Regions from separate parts of the Streptomyces sp. AK010 genome, predicted to be linked through region 1. Evidence: riboswitches for the same ligand, from Rfam matches in the RefSeq annotation. Region 1 holds a riboswitch; each other region holds the start of a gene.

Region 1 (4,132 bases):
CCGCAGCATCCCGTCCTTCTCCAGCCGCGTGACCGCGTACGTCAGCCGGCTGCGCGTGATCTTCAGTCGCTCGGCGAGATCGGTCATGCGCAGCCGCCGTTCCGGGGACTCCGACAGGACCGACAGGATGGAGTAGTACAGGTGCGGCATGCCGGCGTCCTGCTGGAGCTGCCGGTCGATCGCGTCCTCCAGGAGCAGCGAGGCGGCGATGTAGGCGCGCCAGGCGCGCTGCTCGTCGGGGCTGAGCCAGCGAGTCGTCATGCTGCCAGTGTAGGTTTGTTTAAAACTTGAACCAAGCCTGTCCCGTCCAGCCGTCCCGTCCAGCCGCGGAGCACCGATGCCTCACCCGTACGTCCTGCTGTCCGCCGCCGTCTCCCTCGACGGCTACCTGGACGACACCGGACCCGACCGGCTGCTCCTGTCCGGTCCCGCCGACTTCGACCGGGTCGACGAGGTCCGGGCCGGCGTCGACGCGATCCTGGTCGGCGCCGGCACCATCCGCGCCGACAACCCGCGGCTGCTGGTGAACTCGCAGAAGCGCCGGGCCGCCCGCACGGCCGCCGGCAAGCCCGAGTATCCCCTCAAGGTCACCGTCAGCGGCTCCGGCGACCTCGACCCGGACGCCCGTTTCTGGCACACCGGCGGCGAGAAGCTCCTCTACACGACCGACCAGGGCGCCGATCGCGCCCGCGCCCTGGGCCTGGCCACGGACGTCGTCCCGCTCGGCGCCGACCTCGACTGGCGGCGGCTGCTCACGCACCTGCACGACGTCCGGGGCGTGGGACGGCTCATGGTCGAGGGCGGCGGCCTGATCCACACCCAGCTCCTCACCCAGGGCCTCGCCGACGAACTCCAGCTGGTCCTCGCCCCGCTCTTCGTGGGCGACCCCCGGGCCCCCCGTCTTTTCGGCCCCGGCGGCTACCAGGGCGGCCGGCTCCGGCTGCTGGAGTCGCGGCAGATCGAGGACGTCGTCCTGATGCGCTACGAGCCGACCGCCCCGGGCGCCGGCAGGCTCCCCATCGCCGCCGACCATCACTGGCTGGCCCTCGCCTGCGAACTGGCCGAGCGCTGCCCGCCGTCGGACACGGCGTTCAGCGTGGGCGCGGTCGTGGTCGCCGCCGACGGCACGGAACTGGCCCGTGGCCACTCCCGCGAGGCCGGCGACCCGGTCGTGCACGCCGAGGAGGCGGCCCTCGCCAAGCTCGACCCGGCCGACCCGCGTCTGCCCGGCGCGACGGTGTACAGCAGCCTGGAGCCGTGCGCCCGCCGCGCCTCGCGCCCAGCTCCCTGCGCTCGGCTGATCCTCGACGCGGGCGTACGGCGGGTCGTCACGGCCTGGCGCGAGCCGGACACCTTCGTGACCGACGCCGACGGCAGCGGTCTCCTCGCGGCCGAGGGGGTGGAGGTCGTCGTCCTCCCGGAACACGAGGAGCGGGCCAAGGCCCCGAACCGTCATCTGCCGGGCTGAGCACGGCCCGGCCGGTGGGTGTGCGCGAGTGGTCCCGCGGATGACGTACACTGGTGACACAACGACGCGGGGTGGAGCAGCTCGGTAGCTCGCTGGGCTCATAACCCAGAGGTCGCAGGTTCAAATCCTGTCCCCGCTACTGAAGGCCGAGGGCCGGAATCCGAAAGGGTTCCGGCCCTCGGTGCGTTTCCCGACACCTGATCACGTTCGGTGAGCGAATCACCCCGTTCCGCATAACAACTGACACACTGTCAAAACCCGTCAGTCACTTGCGGCGCGGCCAACTCGTCCGATTTAAGCCGGTCAGGGCAGGTAAGTCCGCGCGAAAAAGGTTAATGATCAAGTGGAATCGCTGGAATACCCCTCGCGCCTCCATTAACGTTCGATAACGCAGCGCGGTCGTCCCAGCCGTCACAGAAGGCGGCTCCGTGCGCACGCGCCGAATCCCGAAAGGGAACCGGGGAACCACCACTTGGGGTGAATCGGGCGGATACCACCGTGGAAGCACGGCAGGTATACGCGCGTAGGAGACCTTCCTGCTCCGAACCCGTCAGCTAACCCGGTAGGCGAGAAGGAAGGAAAGGAGTACGCCCACGTGGCGTCCAACCGGCCTGCCCCCGCGGCCCCGTACGCGCCGAAGCGCGAGAACGACACCTTCGGCTTCGGCGGCCAGCGCACCGACGAGGGCCCGTTCCAGGAGTGGAACCCCACCGAGGAGTCCATCCGTCCCGTCCGCGGCCGGCATCGCGTCACCAAGCAGCGCGGCGGAGGTCTCGCCCGCAGCTCCACCGTCCTGGGCGTCGGCGTCATAGCCGCCGTGGGTGCCGGCGGCATGGCCAGCGCCCAGACCGGCAAGCCCCCGGTGTCCATCTCCGTGCCGGACCTGCCCTCGGTGGGTTCCCTCATCTCGGACGACGACACCCCCGAAGGTTCCGCCACCCCGCTCAGCGGCCTCGGCACCGCCACCGCGGACACCGCGGAGGGCACCTCCGGCGCCCGCGCCGGCGCCGGTGACGCGCTGCGTGCCCGGATCATGGCCCAGGTCGAGCACCAGCAGGAACAGATCGAGACCAAGGCCGCCGAGGACGCCGCGGCCGCCGCCGAGAAGGCGGCCAAGGACGCGGTCGCCAAGGCGGAGAAGGAAGCCAAGGCCAAGGCCGCCGAGGCCAAGCGGAAGGCCGAGGAAGAGGCGAGGAAGAAGGCCGAGGCCGAGCGGCTCGCCGCCCTCGCCAAGCAGTTCACGCTGCCGACCTCCTCGTACACCCTCACCTCGACGTTCGGCCAGGCCGGCGCCTACTGGTCCTCCGGCTATCACACCGGCCTCGACTTCGCCGCCCCCACGGGCACGCCGATCAAGGCCGTGCACAGCGGCACCATCACCGAGGCGGGCTGGAACGGCTCCTACGGCTACAAGACCGTCCTCACCCTCGATGACGGCACCGAGATCTGGTACGCGCACCAGTCCTCCATCGGCGTCAGCGTCGGCCAGAAGGTCAGCACCGGCGACGTCATCGGCCGCGTGGGCGCCACCGGCAACGTCACCGGGGCGCATCTGCACCTCGAGGTCCACTCCGGTGGCTCCGCCAGTGGCATCGACCCGATGGCCTGGCTGCGGGGCAAGGGACTGACTCCGTAAGCAGCGCACGTTCGTTGAAGCATCGGCGGCCCTGACGACGACCCCCCGACGTCAGGGCCGTCGGCTTTGCGGTGCTGCGTGGCGTCGTGTGGCCTGGCGTCGCGCCGTGTGGCGTGGCGTCGCGTGGCGTGGCGTCGCGTGGCGTGGCGTGGCGTCGTGTGGCGTCGCGTCGTGTGGCGTGGCGTGGCGTCGCGTCGTGTGGCGTCGCGTCGTGTGGCGTCGCGTCGTGTGGCGTCGCGTGGCGCGGCATCGCGGGGCGGGGCGGGGTGTTTACGGGAGTTTTGCGTCCGTTGCGGAATGAGGCGTTCCTGCGCGGTCGTTGACACCGAGCATGACGTCTCTTCGCAAGCTCGGTACTTCCGACCTCGAGGTCTTCCCCCTCGCCCTCGGCGGCAACGTCTTCGGCTGGACCGCCGACCAGGACCGTTCGTTCGCCGTCCTCGACGCCTACACCGCCGCCGGCGGCAACTTCGTCGACACCGCCGACGTCTACTCGGCGTGGGTCGACGGCAACCAGGGCGGTGAGTCCGAGACCATCCTCGGCAGGTGGCTCGAGGCACGCGGCAACCGCTCCGACGTCGTCGTCGCCACGAAGGTCAGCCAGCACCCCGACTTCCGGGGCCTGTCCGCCGCCAACATCAGGGCCGCAGCCGACGCCTCCCTGCGGCGCCTGCGCACCGACTACATCGACCTGTACTACACGCACTTCGACCAGCCCGACGTGCCCGTCGAGGAGATCATCGGCGCGCTCGACGAACTCGTGAAGGCCGGCAAGGTGCGGCACATCGCCGCCTCCAACATCTCCGCCGAGCGGCTGCGGGCGTCCCTGGAGTTCTCCGACCGCGAGGGCCTCGCCCGGTACGTCGCCCTCCAGCCGCACTACAACCTGGTCTCCCGTGCCACGTACGAGGGCGAGCTGCAGGACCTCGCCGAGCGGGCCGGCCTCGCGGCCGTTCCGTACTACGCGCTCGCGTCCGGCTTCCTCACGGGCAAGTACCGGCCCGGTACGGAGGTCGAGAGCGCGCGGG
Region 2 (4,132 bases), on a different contig from region 1:
AAACCGGCGGCGCGTGGAGCCAGAACAGCGGCAACGGCTACTACGGCGGCCTGCAGTTGTCCCAGGAGGACTGGGAGAGCCACGGCGGCCTCGACTACGCCGCGAGCGCCGACCTGGCCAGCCGCTCCCAGCAGATAGCCGTGGCCGAGAGAATCCTCGCCGACCAGGGGGTCGGCGCGTGGCGCACCTGCGGACTGCTCTCCGGGCTCGAGCAGGGCAAGGACTCGGACTCCGGCGCGTCCGGTTCGTCCGACTCGTCGGCTCCGACGGACTCGCCCGGCCTGCTCGACTCGCTCGGGTCGTCGCCCTCCGCGAGCTCTTCCTCATCCCCGCCGCCGTCCGACACGTCGGACACGGAGGATGGAAAGAACAAGTCGGACAAGTCGCCTGAATCCACCGACTCCGCGTCGCGGGACCTGGGGTCCGGCAGCTCCCCGTCGGCCACCCCCGAGAGCGGCGAGTCCGGCAAGTCGCGGGAGGGTGACGAGTCCTCGGCGCTGACCGACACCGGCTCCGGACGTCACCGCGGCCCCAGTGCCGACGAATCCCTCCCGTCCGACAGCAGCCGTTCGGACGAGTCCACGGGCCGTCACGCCTCGCGCGGCGACGAGGGCTCCGGCGACGCCGTCCAGGGCGACTACATCGTGGGAGTCGGTGACAGTCTCTGGTCCATCGCCGACTCCCTTGACGTCAGCGGCGGATGGCACGAGCTCTACGTCGGCAATGAGAAGGCCGTCGGTACCGACCCGAACCTCATCCATCCCGGTCAGAAGCTCACGGTGGAGGGCGAAGGGGGCGAGAAGTAGCCGTTCGGGCAGTGCGGAAACGGGGGTGGAAGTCGCCCTCGAACGGCGCGAGTTAGCGTCATGTTTCGCGGCTAATGTCCTGTTTGCGGCCCGTGAGAGATAGATCTCAGAAGCCCTGATCGTCTTTGAAATTCCGTGGATCGCGTGTCTACGGTCATGACCGCTCGCCACCGCGAGCCCCGGCTGCCGCAACGCCGAATCCTGCCAGCGGCCGTACGGGAACAGTCGTCGCGTCAAGCGCCGTAGGCAGGAGCGGGGGACCCAAGGTAGGTGCCCGACCGGACAGTTGTGCCGGAAGGGCTTGGGGTGAAGCCGTGTCCCGGGAGGGACGCGGCCGGGCAACTCAACCGGCCCGAACCCGACAGCTCACCTCGCAGGCGTCGGTGAGGGGATCCACCATGCTGTTTTCCAGCAAGGGCAAGCACCGCCGTCCGTCCAAGGCCACCCGTGCCATCGCCGTCGCGGGTGTCGCCGGTGCCGCCGTCGCCGCCCCGCTGATGGCGGCCGGCAACGCCTCCGCCGCCACGGCCTCCGAGTGGGACGCCGTCGCCCAGTGCGAGTCCGGCGGCAACTGGTCCATCAACACCGGCAACGGCTACTACGGCGGTCTGCAGTTCTCCGCCTCCACCTGGTCCGCGTACGGCGGCACCCAGTACGCCTCGACCGCCGACCAGGCCAGCAAGGACCAGCAGATCCAGGTCGCCGAGAAGGTCCTGGCGAGCCAGGGCAAGGGCGCCTGGCCGGTCTGCGGCAAGGGCCTGTCGAGCGCCGGCTACACCGGCGGCTCCTCGAGCGACTCCGGCAGCTCCTCCGAGCAGAGCCAGCAGAGCACCGAGTCCCGCGAGACCCAGCAGCCGGCCTCCCGCTCCGACGAGCGTCCGGCGGCCAAGAAGACCGTCACCACCCCGACCGGCAAGAAGGTCAAGAAGGGCGACGGCGAGTACAAGGTCGTCAAGGGTGACACCCTCAGCTCGATCGCCGAGGACAAGAAGGTCAAGGGCGGCTGGGAGAAGCTCTTCAAGCTGAACAAGGACATCGTCACCGATGCCGACCTCATCTACCCGGGCCAGCAGCTGCACCTGAAGTAAGCAGCGGCCCACCGGGCCCGCCAGGGTCCCGGCCCGCCCGGACCCGCCCAGGGTCCGCAGGCTCCCCGCCCCGGTGCGTCATCCCCCGTACGCACCGGGGCGGGGTCTTTTCGGCGACCGGCTTTGTTCCGTTCGGAAACAATTTACTCTCGGTTCTGTCCATGGGGTGGGCGACCCGGTGGCCGATCGCTCCGAGCCGGTTAGGCTCATGTCGCGAGCCACCGGGCCCGCACCTCGCCGGGTCCACGCGACCCGCGTCACCGCGTCACATAAGAAGGAGATGCTCGTGCCGTCCATCGACGTCGTCGTAGCCCGGGAAATCCTGGACTCCCGAGGCAACCCCACGGTCGAGGTCGAGGTCGGCCTCGACGACGGCAGCACCGGTCGTGCCGCCGTCCCGTCCGGCGCCTCCACGGGCGCCTTCGAGGCCATCGAGCTCCGCGACGGCGACTCGAACCGCTACCTCGGCAAGGGTGTGGAGAAGGCCGTCCTCGCGGTCATCGAGCAGATCGGCCCGGAGCTGGTCGGCTATGACGCCACCGAGCAGCGCCTGATCGACCAGGCGATGTTCGACCTGGACGCCACCGACAACAAGGGCTCCCTCGGCGCCAACGCCATCCTCGGCGTCTCGCTCGCCGTCGCCCACGCCGCCTCCGAGGCCAGCGACCTGCCGCTGTTCCGCTACCTGGGCGGCCCCAACGCGCACCTGCTGCCGGTGCCGATGATGAACATCCTGAACGGCGGCTCGCACGCCGACTCCAACGTGGACATCCAGGAGTTCATGATTGCCCCGATCGGCGCGGAGTCCTTCTCCGAGGCCCTGCGCTGGGGTGCCGAGGTCTACCACACGCTGAAGAAGGTCCTGAAGAGCAAGGGCCTGGCCACCGGCCTCGGCGACGAGGGCGGCTTCGCCCCGAACCTCGGCTCCAACCGCGAGGCCCTCGACCTCATCCTCGAGGCCGTCAAGGAAGCCGGCTACACCCCCGGCGAGCAGATCGCCCTGGCGCTCGACGTCGCCGCCTCCGAGTTCTACAAGGACGGCGTCTACACCTTCGAGGGCAAGCAGCGCTCGGCGGCCGAGATGACCGAGTACTACGCGGAGCTCGTCGACGCGTACCCGCTCGTCTCCATCGAGGACCCGCTGTTCGAGGACGACTGGGAGGGCTGGAAGACCATCACCGCCAAGCTCGGTGACAAGGTCCAGCTCGTCGGTGACGACCTGTTCGTCACCAACCCCGAGCGCCTCGCCCGCGGCATCGAGGAGGGCGCGGCCAACGCGCTCCTGGTCAAGGTCAACCAGATCGGCTCGCTCACCGAGACGCTGGACGCCGTCGAGCTGGCCCAGCGCAACGGCTTCAAGTGCATGATGTCGCACCGCTCCGGCGAGACCGAGGACGTCACCATCGCCGACCTGGCCGTCGCCACCAACTGCGGCCAGATCAAGACCGGCGCCCCGGCCCGCTCCGAGCGCGTCGCCAAGTACAACCAGCTGCTGCGCATCGAGGAGATCCTCGACGACGCCGCGGTCTACGCCGGCCGCAGCGCCTTCCCGCGCTTCAAGGGCTGAACCTCGGCGGGTCAAGCCTAAGCCAGTCGTACGTACGTCCCCGTACTCGGTCCCGTACCGTGTCCGGGGACGTACGCGCGTATGACGGTGGAGCGGGAGGCGGACAGATGGCCGTGAAGGACCGGGACCGGTTCTCCACCGCGACCAGGATCCGGCTGCTCGGTGAGCAGACCGCGGCCCGGGTCTACCGTTCCCAGACCAAGCGCCAGGCCCGCCGCTCGCGGCTGACCGGCCGGGCCGCGCTGCTCGCCCTGGTGCTGTGCTCGCTGATCGTGGCCCTGGCCTACCCGATGCGGGAGTACGTCTCGCAGCGCGCCGAGATCGACGACCTCCAGCGCGAACAGCAGCAGGCCCGCGAGCGCGTCGAACGGCTGCGCGACCTGAAGGCGCGCTGGCAGGACGACGCGTACGCCGAGCAGCAGATCCGGCAGCGGTTGCACTACGTCATGCCGGGGGAGACGGGCTTCATCGTCGTCGACCCGCACGCGGCGAAGCAGTCGCGCACCGACCTCGGGGCGGCCGACCGCCCCTGGTACTCGAACGTGTGGGACGGGGTCGACAAGGCCGACGCCGCCGGCCGGTGACCCGAGTCCCGCTCAGTGACCTGAACCCAGAGAAAGACAGCCTGAAGACAGTCATGGAAACGCCCCCGCCGACCACCCCGCGCACCG
Region 3 (4,132 bases), on a different contig from region 1:
AGCGAGGAGACCGTCGCCGCCATCGACTCCGCGGCTGTACGCGCCTTCTACGAGAAGCACGTCCGCCCCGCCACGGCCACCGTCGTGGTCGTCGGCGACCTCACCGGCATCGATCTGGACGCCCTGCTCGGGGACACGCTGGGCGCCTGGACGGGCTCCTCGGCCGAGCCACGTCCCGTGCCTCCGGTCACCGCCGACGACACTGGCCGGGTCGTCATCGTGGACCGCCCGGGCGCCGTCCAGACGCAGCTGCTGATCGGCCGGATCGGGCCGGACCGGCACGACCGCGTATGGCCCGCGCAGGTGCTCGGCACGTACTGCCTCGGCGGCACCCTCACCTCCCGCCTGGACCGTGTCCTGCGCGAGGAGAAGGGCTACACCTACGGCGTACGGGCGTTCGGCCAGGTCCTCAGGTCCGCCCCGGACGGCACGGGTGCCGCGATGCTCGCCATAAGCGGCTCCGTCGACACCCCCAACACCGGTCCCGCCCTCCAGGACCTCTGGACGGTGCTGCGCACCCTCGCCGCCGAGGGACTGACCGACGCCGAGCGGGACGTCGCCGTGCAGAACCTGGTGGGTGTGGCGCCGCTGAAGTACGAGACGGCGGCGGCCGTCGCGAGCACGCTGGCCGACCAGGTCGAGCAGCACCTCCCCGACGACTACCAGGCCACGCTGTACCGGCAGCTCGCCGCGACCGGCACCGTGGAGGCCACCGCGGCGGCCGTGAGCGCCTTCCCGGTGGACCGTCTGGTGACCGTCCTCGTCGGTGACGCGGCGCAGATCAAGGCGCCGGTCGAGGCCCTCGGCATCGGCGAAGTCACCGTCGTCGCCGCCGAGTAGCGGCACGCGGAACGACACGCGCTCAGGGGCCCTGGTTTGTCTTCAAAGGCACCAGGGCCCCTGTATGCCCGAATTGGGATGGGAGTTGCCTGTCTGCCCTGTGGGATGCGCTACAAAAGCCGGGTTTCGTTTGGGAATTGAAAGTGGCGCCGCTTAGCGTCATCCGGGCTGTTCGTCAGGTAGTGCGCCGCACCCGCGGCACCGGACAGTCATCGCCGAGTCCCCGTACGGCGCGAGCCAGGGGAGCCGGGGACCCATCGCAGTCCCTGGGGTGAATCGGGCGCCCGCGCGAGTCGCGAGGGAGTCCGTAGGAGACCTTCCTGCTCCGAACCCGTCAGCTAACCCGGTAGGCGAGAGGGAAGGAAAGGACCAGCCACCACATGGCGTTCACTCGCGCCACCGGGAAGCACCGTCGTCCCAGCAGGATGCAGCGCTCCACCGCCCGCGCGGCGGGCGTCGCGGCCCTCGCCACCACCGGCGTGATCGGCACCGTGGCGGCCCCCGCTGCCTTCGCCGCCGAGCCCAGCGCCGAGCAGACCGGCCTCACGCCGGTCGTCATCACCATGGGCGACACCGTGGCCCAGCAGATCGACGCCCAGGCGCTCGCGCAGCAGCACGCCGCCGACGAGGCCGCCGCCAAGCAGAAGGCCGAGGAGGCCGCCCGCAAGCGGGCCGCCGAACTCGCCGAGCGGGCCAAGGAGGCGGCCGAGAAGGCCCGCGAGGCCAAGGAGCGCGCCGCCCGCGAGGCCGAGCGCAAGCGCCTCAACTCCTTCGTGCCCCCGATCTCCGGCTCGTACGTCTCCACCAGCTACAAGGCCAGCAGCGGTCTGTGGTCCTCCGGCAGCCACACCGGCGTCGACTTCCACGCCGCCAGCGGCACCTCCGTCCACGCGGTCGGCGCGGGCACCGTCGTCGAGGCCGGCTGGGGCGGCTCCTACGGCAACCAGGTCGTGATCAAGATGAACGACGGGACGTACACCCAGTACGGTCACCTGTCCTCCATCGGCGTCTCGGTGGGCCAGCAGGTCACCCCGGGCCAGCAGATCGCCCTGTCCGGCGCGACCGGCAACGTCACCGGCCCGCACCTGCACTTCGAGGCCCGCACCAGCCCCGAGTACGGCTCGGACATCGACCCGGTCGCCTACCTCCGCTCGCACGGCGTGAGTGTCTGACCGCAACCTCTCCGCTTCCCCCGAAAGCCCCGGCTCCCCGAGCCGGGGCTTTTCGCCGTTTACGGCCCCCCGCTGTCCAAAAAATATCCATGGATTGTCGCCTGCCGTCGGAAATTCCGGCTCATTGCAATAGAGTCACGGAACGCACGCCGCTCGTCGGCGTTTCACGGGGATTAAGCGGAGGTCGGTCATGCGTATTCCCGCGCACTCGGTGTGCACGGCCATCCGGGACGACATCGTCGCGGGTGTCCACGCACGCGGCAGCCGGCTCACCGAGGAACTCCTCGCACGCCGCTACGGCGTCTCGCGGGTGCCCGTCCGGGAGGCGCTGCGCACGCTCGAGGCCGAGGGTTTCGTGGTGACCCGCCGGCACGCGGGCGCGTGCGTGGCGGAACCCACCGAGCAGGAGGCCGGCGACCTGCTGGAGATGCGCATGCTGCTGGAGCCGCTCGGTGCGGCCCGCGCCGCCCAGCGCCGCACCGAGGCGCATCTGAAGGTCCTGCGCGGCCTCGTCCGGCTGGGCCAGGAGCGGGCCCGCCGCGGGAACAGTGACGACCTGCGCTCTCTCGGCGGCTGGTTCCACGAGACGCTCGCCCAGGCCTCCGGCAGCCCCGCGCTGACCTCGATGCTCACCCAGCTCCGCCACAAGATCGCCTGGATGTACGCCGTGGAGGCGCCGGCCAGCCCGGTGGAGTCCTGGACCGAGCACGGCGCGATCGTGGACGCGGTGGCGCGCGGGGACGGCGAGCGCGCGCGGGCGGTCACGGCGCTGCACACCGAGCGCGCCAAGGGCGCGCACCGCCTGCGGTTCGGCTCCGCCCAGGAACGCGCCGACCGTGTGAGGAACTCGCAACATCCCGTAAACACAGCGAGCCCGCGGCATTAACACGGCGGCCGTATACAAAGAGCAGTCAATTCCCGGGGGCTTATTTCCGCTGCCCGGATTCTCGGAATTCCAGGCAACGTGGACCGGGAATGGCGAAGTGTCGCCCGCGCCGAACGGGGATTAGGGCGAGGACCCGTCCTTGTCGACCGGGGAATGATGATCGTCCCGCGCGCGTCACCCGGGAACGGTGAAGGGCCCGCCCGCGTCACCCGGGAACGGTGAAGGGCCCGCCCGCGTCACCCGGGAACGGCGAAGGGCCCGCCCGCGTCACCCGGGAACGGTGAAGGGCCCGCCCGCGTCACCCGGGAACGGTGAAGGGCCCGCCCGCGTCACCCGGGAACGGCGAAGGGCCCACCCGCGTCACCCGGGAACGGCGAAGGGCCCGCCCGGTGGATTCGGACGAGCCCCTCGCTGTGCGCCGGATCGGGCGCTCGGCGGATCAGACGGTCTCGGGCAGTTCCTCGAGACCCTCGGAGACCAGCTTGGCGAGCCGGTCCAGGGCGGCGTCCGCGCCCTCGGCGTCGGAGGCGAGGACGATCTCCTCGCCCCCCTGGGCGCCGAGGCCCAGGACGGCCAGCATGGAGGCCGCGTTGACGGGGTTGCCGTCAGCCTTGGCGATCGTCACCGGGACGCCTGCGGCCGTGGCGGCTCGGACGAAGATGGAGGCGGGGCGGGCGTGGAGACCCTCGGCCCAGCCGACGTTGACGCGGCGCTCAGCCATGTGTTGCTGCCCTTCGGTTTTCAGGGTTGTCTAGACCAGTTTCCCATATCGTGAAGCCCACCAGGAGCGGTCCTCGCGTTCCACTCCAGGGGTGCCGTCGGATCGCGGCCTCGACCCGACTGACGCCCTCCACAGACTGCCTCGCGCCCGCTGCCGGACGCTAGCCGTACTCTGGGGCCCATGCAGACCTCGCCGGCCCGGCACGAGTATCCCGCCCACTGGGAAGCCGACGTGGTGCTGCGCGACGGGGGTACCGCGCGCATCCGGCCCATCACCGTTGATGACGCCGATCGCCTGGTCAGCTTCTATGAGCAGGTCTCCGACGAGTCGAAGTACTACCGCTTCTTCGCGCCGTACCCTCGCCTGTCCGCCAAGGACGTCCACCGCTTCACGCACCACGACTTTGTGGACAGGGTGGGACTCGCGGCCACGGTCGGCGGCGAGTTCATCGCCACCGTACGCTACGACCGGATCGGCCCGGACGGAACGCCCGCGTCGGCACCCGCCGACGAG
Region 4 (4,132 bases), on a different contig from region 1:
CGGGGTCGCTCAGCGGCAGGTTCACATTGCGCACGCCGGGCAGCTCGACATCCGGCCCCTCGAGCTTCTGGTCGGCAGCATTGCGGAAGTCGAAGATCGTGTGCAGGCCCAGAGTCGTCAGGAAGGCGGCGTCCTCCCCGGTCGCGTGGGCGAGGTGGCCGCTGCGGAACAGCACGCCCTGGCGCACTCGCCGTCCGTCCACGGTCGGAAGTCCGCCCACATCACGGAAGTTGCGCACTCCGGCCAGCTCGGGCTCGGTCGACGGGACCTGCTGTGTCACGAGGGCTCCTCCCCTTCGGCGCCGCCGCCGCGGCTCGTCGGCGGGCACGAGTCGACGATACGACATGACTGCCTGGGGCAATGAGTTGTCCACAGGGCGTTGCCCCGAGCCCCCACAGCCCTTGATGATGTTGCCGCCTGGTCGCACCTGGTCGGGCTTGTTCGAATCTGTGAGGGCGCGATGCCGGACATCTCCGAAGACGGTCGTACGTGGGTACTTTCCGGGCCGGCCAGCAGCTACGCCGTCCATGTCACCGAGCGGGACGAACTGCTGCACCTGCACTGGGGCCCCCGGATCGGCCTCGCCGACGCCGAGGCCCTCGCCGTCCGGCCGCTGCCGGACTACTGGCCCTTCGAGTCCCCGCTCGACGGACGCGAGGAGTACCCGGTCGAGGGCGGCCCCCGTTTCGTCCGCCCGGCACTGTCCGTGCGCACGGCCGGGCGGCGCGGCACCGAGTGGGTCTTCGAGGGGCACGACACCGAGGACGGCGAGCTGCGCCTGCGGTTCCGCGACGGGGACCTCGCCATCACGCTGCACTACCGGATGCGCTCCTCGTCGGATGTCGTCGAGCGGTGGGTGACCCTGGCCAACCGGGGGCCGGCCCTCGAACTGCTGCGCGCCGACTCCGCCACCTGGACCCTGCCCGACCGCGACGCCTGGCGGCTGTCCCAGCTGCACGGCCGCTGGGGCGCCGAGTCCCGGCTGACGCGCTCCGGTCTCACCCACGGCGAGAAGGTCATCGGCAGCCGCCGCGGTCACACCTCGCACCAGCACCTGCCGTGGGTCGCCCTCGACGCCGACGCCGCCGAGGAGCACGGCGAGGTCTACAGCTGTGCCCTCGGCTGGTCCGGGTCGTGGCGCATCGCCGTGGCCCAGCTGCCGGACGCGCGCGTGCAGATCACCGGCGGCGCCGGCCACGACGACTCGGGCCTGCTGATGCTGGGCACGGGGGAGTCGTACACGACCCCCGTCTTCGCCGGGCTCTGGAGCGACGGCGGATTCGGCGGGGCCAGCCGCGCCTGGCACGCCTACCAGCGGGCGCACGTCGTCCCGGACGCCGAGCGGGACCGGCCGGTGCTGTTCAACTCCTGGGAGGCCACGGAGTTCGACATCTCCGAGGAGCAGCAGCGGGCGCTCGCGGAGCGGGCCGCGGCCATGGGCGTCGAGCTGTTCGTGGTCGACGACGGCTGGTTCGGGGCGCGCACCAGCGACCGGGCCGGACTCGGCGACTGGACCCCCAACCCCGACCGCTTCCCGGGCGGGCTGCAGCCGCTCGCCGACCATGTGCACGGCCTGGGCATGCAGTTCGGGATCTGGGCCGAGCCCGAGATGGTCAACCCGGACAGCGACCTGTACCGCGCGCACCCCGACTGGGTCCAGTACCAACCAGGACGAAAGCGGACTGAATTCCGCAATCAGCTCGTACTCAACCTCGCCCGCGAGGACGTCCGGGAGTACCTCTGGGAGCAGCTCGACGGGCTTCTCTCCAGCGCTCCCGTCGACTACGTCAAGTGGGACTTCAACCGCTGCTTCACCGACGCCGGCTGGCCGGACGACCCCTACCCGCAGCGGCTGTGGGTCGACCACGTGCACGGCCTGTACGCCCTGCTGGACCGGCTGCGGGCCGCCCACCCGGGCGTGGCCTTCGAGTCCTGCTCGGGCGGCGGCGGCCGGATCGACCTCGGCGTGCTGAGCCGCACGGACCAGGTGTGGACCTCGGACAACACCGACCCGCTGGACCGGCTCGCCATCCAGCACGGCTTCAGCCAGATCCACCCGGCCCGGGTCATGGCCGCCTGGGTCACCGACAGCCCGAACGCCATGCTCAACCAGCGGGCCAGCTCCCTGCGGTTCCGGTTCGTCAGCGCCATGGCCGGGGTGCTCGGCGTCGGCGGCGACCTCACGCGGTGGACACAGGATGAGCTCGCCGAGGCGCGGGAGTGGGTGGCGCTCTACAAGGAGATCCGGTCCGTGGTACAGCGCGGAGACCTGTACCGGCTGCGTCCCCCGGAGGGCGGGGTCAGTGCCGTGCAGTACGTCCTCGGTGACGAGGCCGTCGTCCTCGCCTGGCTCCAGGCGCAGCGCTACGGCGAGCCCGTGCCGGCGCTCCGGCTGCGTGGCCTCGATCCGTCAGCCTCGTACGAATGCCTCAAAACGGGCGAAGTTCACCGAGGGGCCGTACTACTGCATCACGGACTTCGCGTCGGTCTGCGCGGGGATTTGGATGCCGCGGTCGTCCGACTTAAGCGGAAGTAGTCGTTCTGTCCGAATAGGGAGCTTGGGCCGCTAAGGGATAACGTGCCCCGATCGTAAAGGAGATGAGGTCGGGGTGCGTGACCATCGTCATATTCGTGACGATGTGTTGTCGCCGTGTTCACGTAATTCTGGCGTTATTCAGGCCCCTTGAGGAATGCCGGAGATCGGTAATCCACGCTCGGTGACGGCGTTTGTGCCGACGCGTCAGGGGGAAACACCGTCGCGCGCAACCGCGAGCTTGTCCCATTGCGTCTCGGTCGCTTACGTTCCACACCAATCCGGACGGACGCCTAATCCTGCCGCCGCCCGGAGTCCGCACACACTGACCCGACGTACGGCAGGAGCGGGGGACCCACAGGTAAGACGCCTGTTCCGGTTCCCGGAACGGCTTGGGGTTAAGTCGCGCCACGGCGCGGCCGGGCATCTCCAGCTCGCACCCGACAGCTCACCTCGCAGGCGCCGGAGAGGAATTCGCCATGCCCGCGAACGGTAAGCACCGCCGTCCCAAGACCCAGCGTTTCACCCGCTCCATCGCCGTCGCCGGAACCGGCGGGGCCGCCCTCGCCCTGCCGCTCATGGGGGCCGCCGGCGCCCACGCCGCCACCCCGCAGTCGGCTCCCGAAAAGACCGTCCAGTCCGCTCCGGCCGCCGGGAAGAAGGCCGCAGAAAAGGCCAACGGCGCCCGCACGTACACCGTGAAGGCCGGCGACTATCTCGCGAAGATCGCCGACGACCAGAACGTCAGCGGCGGCTGGAAGAAGCTCTACTCGGACAACCGCGACGCCGTCGGCTCCGACCCGTCGCTGATCCACCCGGGCCTGAAGCTGTCGATCGGCAAGAAGGCCGCGAGCGCGCCGAAGGCCTCGGCCCCGGCGGCTCCGAAGGCCTCGGCCCAGAAGTCGTCCGCTGTCGAGTCGGCCCCGAAGGCGGAGACCGCCGCCAAGCCGGCCGCCGCCAAGCCCGCGGCCGAGAGCAACTCCAGCGGCTACACCCTCCCGGTGGACGGTGCCACCGTCGGCACCCCGTACCACATGTCCGGCAGCATGTGGTCCAGCGGCTACCACACCGGTGTCGACTTCGTCGTTCCGACCGGCACCTCCCTCAAGGCCGTCGGTGCGGGCGAGGTCGTCTCCGCCGGCTGGGGCGGCGCGTACGGCAACCAGGTCGTCATCAAGCTGAACGACGGCCACTACGCCCAGTACGCCCACCTGTCCCAGCTCTCCGTCTCGGCCGGCCAGACTGTGACGGCCGGGCAGCAGGTCGGCCTGTCGGGCGCCACCGGCAACGTGACCGGACCGCACCTGCACTTCGAGATCCGCACCACGCCGGACTACGGTTCCGACGTCGACCCGGTCGCCTTCCTGCGCTCGCACGGCGTCTCCGTCGGCTGACCGACCGCACGACCACCTGCCTGACACGCCTCCGAAGGCCGGACCCCGATCCCCGGGTCCGGCCTTCGGTGCGTGCGGGCGCCTATCACCGAGAAGGGCCGCCCGTCACCCCGAGGGATCGACAGGCGGCGGCAGTTGGGGCAGAGTGATCCGGCCGGGGTGCAAGCGCTTTCCCGAGCCTTCCCGGCCGACCCCGAGGAGCTGT

What was found. Region 1 has a riboswitch for cyclic di-AMP ahead of HDC93_RS06165 (M23 family metallopeptidase). Riboswitches for the same ligand answer to the same signal wherever they lie in the genome.
Positions count from the first base shown of each region.
Region 2: another riboswitch for cyclic di-AMP. It lies ahead of HDC93_RS05700 (transglycosylase family protein); the one in region 1 lies ahead of HDC93_RS06165 (M23 family metallopeptidase).
Region 3: another riboswitch for cyclic di-AMP. It lies ahead of HDC93_RS28235 (M23 family metallopeptidase); the one in region 1 lies ahead of HDC93_RS06165 (M23 family metallopeptidase).
Region 4: another riboswitch for cyclic di-AMP. It lies ahead of HDC93_RS01200 (LysM peptidoglycan-binding domain-containing M23 family metallopeptidase); the one in region 1 lies ahead of HDC93_RS06165 (M23 family metallopeptidase).

Region 1 is NZ_JACHCX010000003.1:18,310-22,441, reverse strand. Features, by position in the region: gene HDC93_RS06180 (MarR family winged helix-turn-helix transcriptional regulator) at 1-261, opposite strand, end outside; gene HDC93_RS06175 (dihydrofolate reductase family protein) at 338-1,468, shown strand; tRNA gene HDC93_RS06170 (tRNA-Met) at 1,534-1,607, shown strand; cyclic di-AMP (ydaO/yuaA leader) riboswitch at 1,896-2,052, shown strand; gene HDC93_RS06165 (M23 family metallopeptidase) at 2,064-3,104, shown strand; gene HDC93_RS06160 (aldo/keto reductase) at 3,436-4,132, shown strand, end outside.
Region 2 is NZ_JACHCX010000002.1:517,318-521,449, forward strand. Features, by position in the region: gene HDC93_RS05695 (transglycosylase family protein) at 1-806, shown strand, start outside; cyclic di-AMP (ydaO/yuaA leader) riboswitch at 1,035-1,201, shown strand; gene HDC93_RS05700 (transglycosylase family protein) at 1,205-1,894, shown strand; gene eno (phosphopyruvate hydratase) at 2,181-3,461, shown strand; gene HDC93_RS05710 (septum formation initiator family protein) at 3,569-4,045, shown strand; gene HDC93_RS05715 (DUF501 domain-containing protein) at 4,099-4,132, shown strand, end outside.
Region 3 is NZ_JACHCX010000017.1:61,126-65,257, reverse strand. Features, by position in the region: gene HDC93_RS28240 (pitrilysin family protein) at 1-840, shown strand, start outside; cyclic di-AMP (ydaO/yuaA leader) riboswitch at 1,044-1,208, shown strand; gene HDC93_RS28235 (M23 family metallopeptidase) at 1,221-2,012, shown strand; gene HDC93_RS28230 (GntR family transcriptional regulator) at 2,203-2,898, shown strand; gene HDC93_RS28225 (HPr family phosphocarrier protein) at 3,338-3,619, opposite strand; gene HDC93_RS28220 (bifunctional GNAT family N-acetyltransferase/acetate--CoA ligase family protein) at 3,800-4,132, shown strand, end outside.
Region 4 is NZ_JACHCX010000001.1:249,909-254,040, reverse strand. Features, by position in the region: gene HDC93_RS01210 (tyrosine-protein phosphatase) at 1-280, opposite strand, end outside; gene HDC93_RS01205 (alpha-galactosidase) at 461-2,536, shown strand; cyclic di-AMP (ydaO/yuaA leader) riboswitch at 2,847-3,008, shown strand; gene HDC93_RS01200 (LysM peptidoglycan-binding domain-containing M23 family metallopeptidase) at 3,013-3,927, shown strand.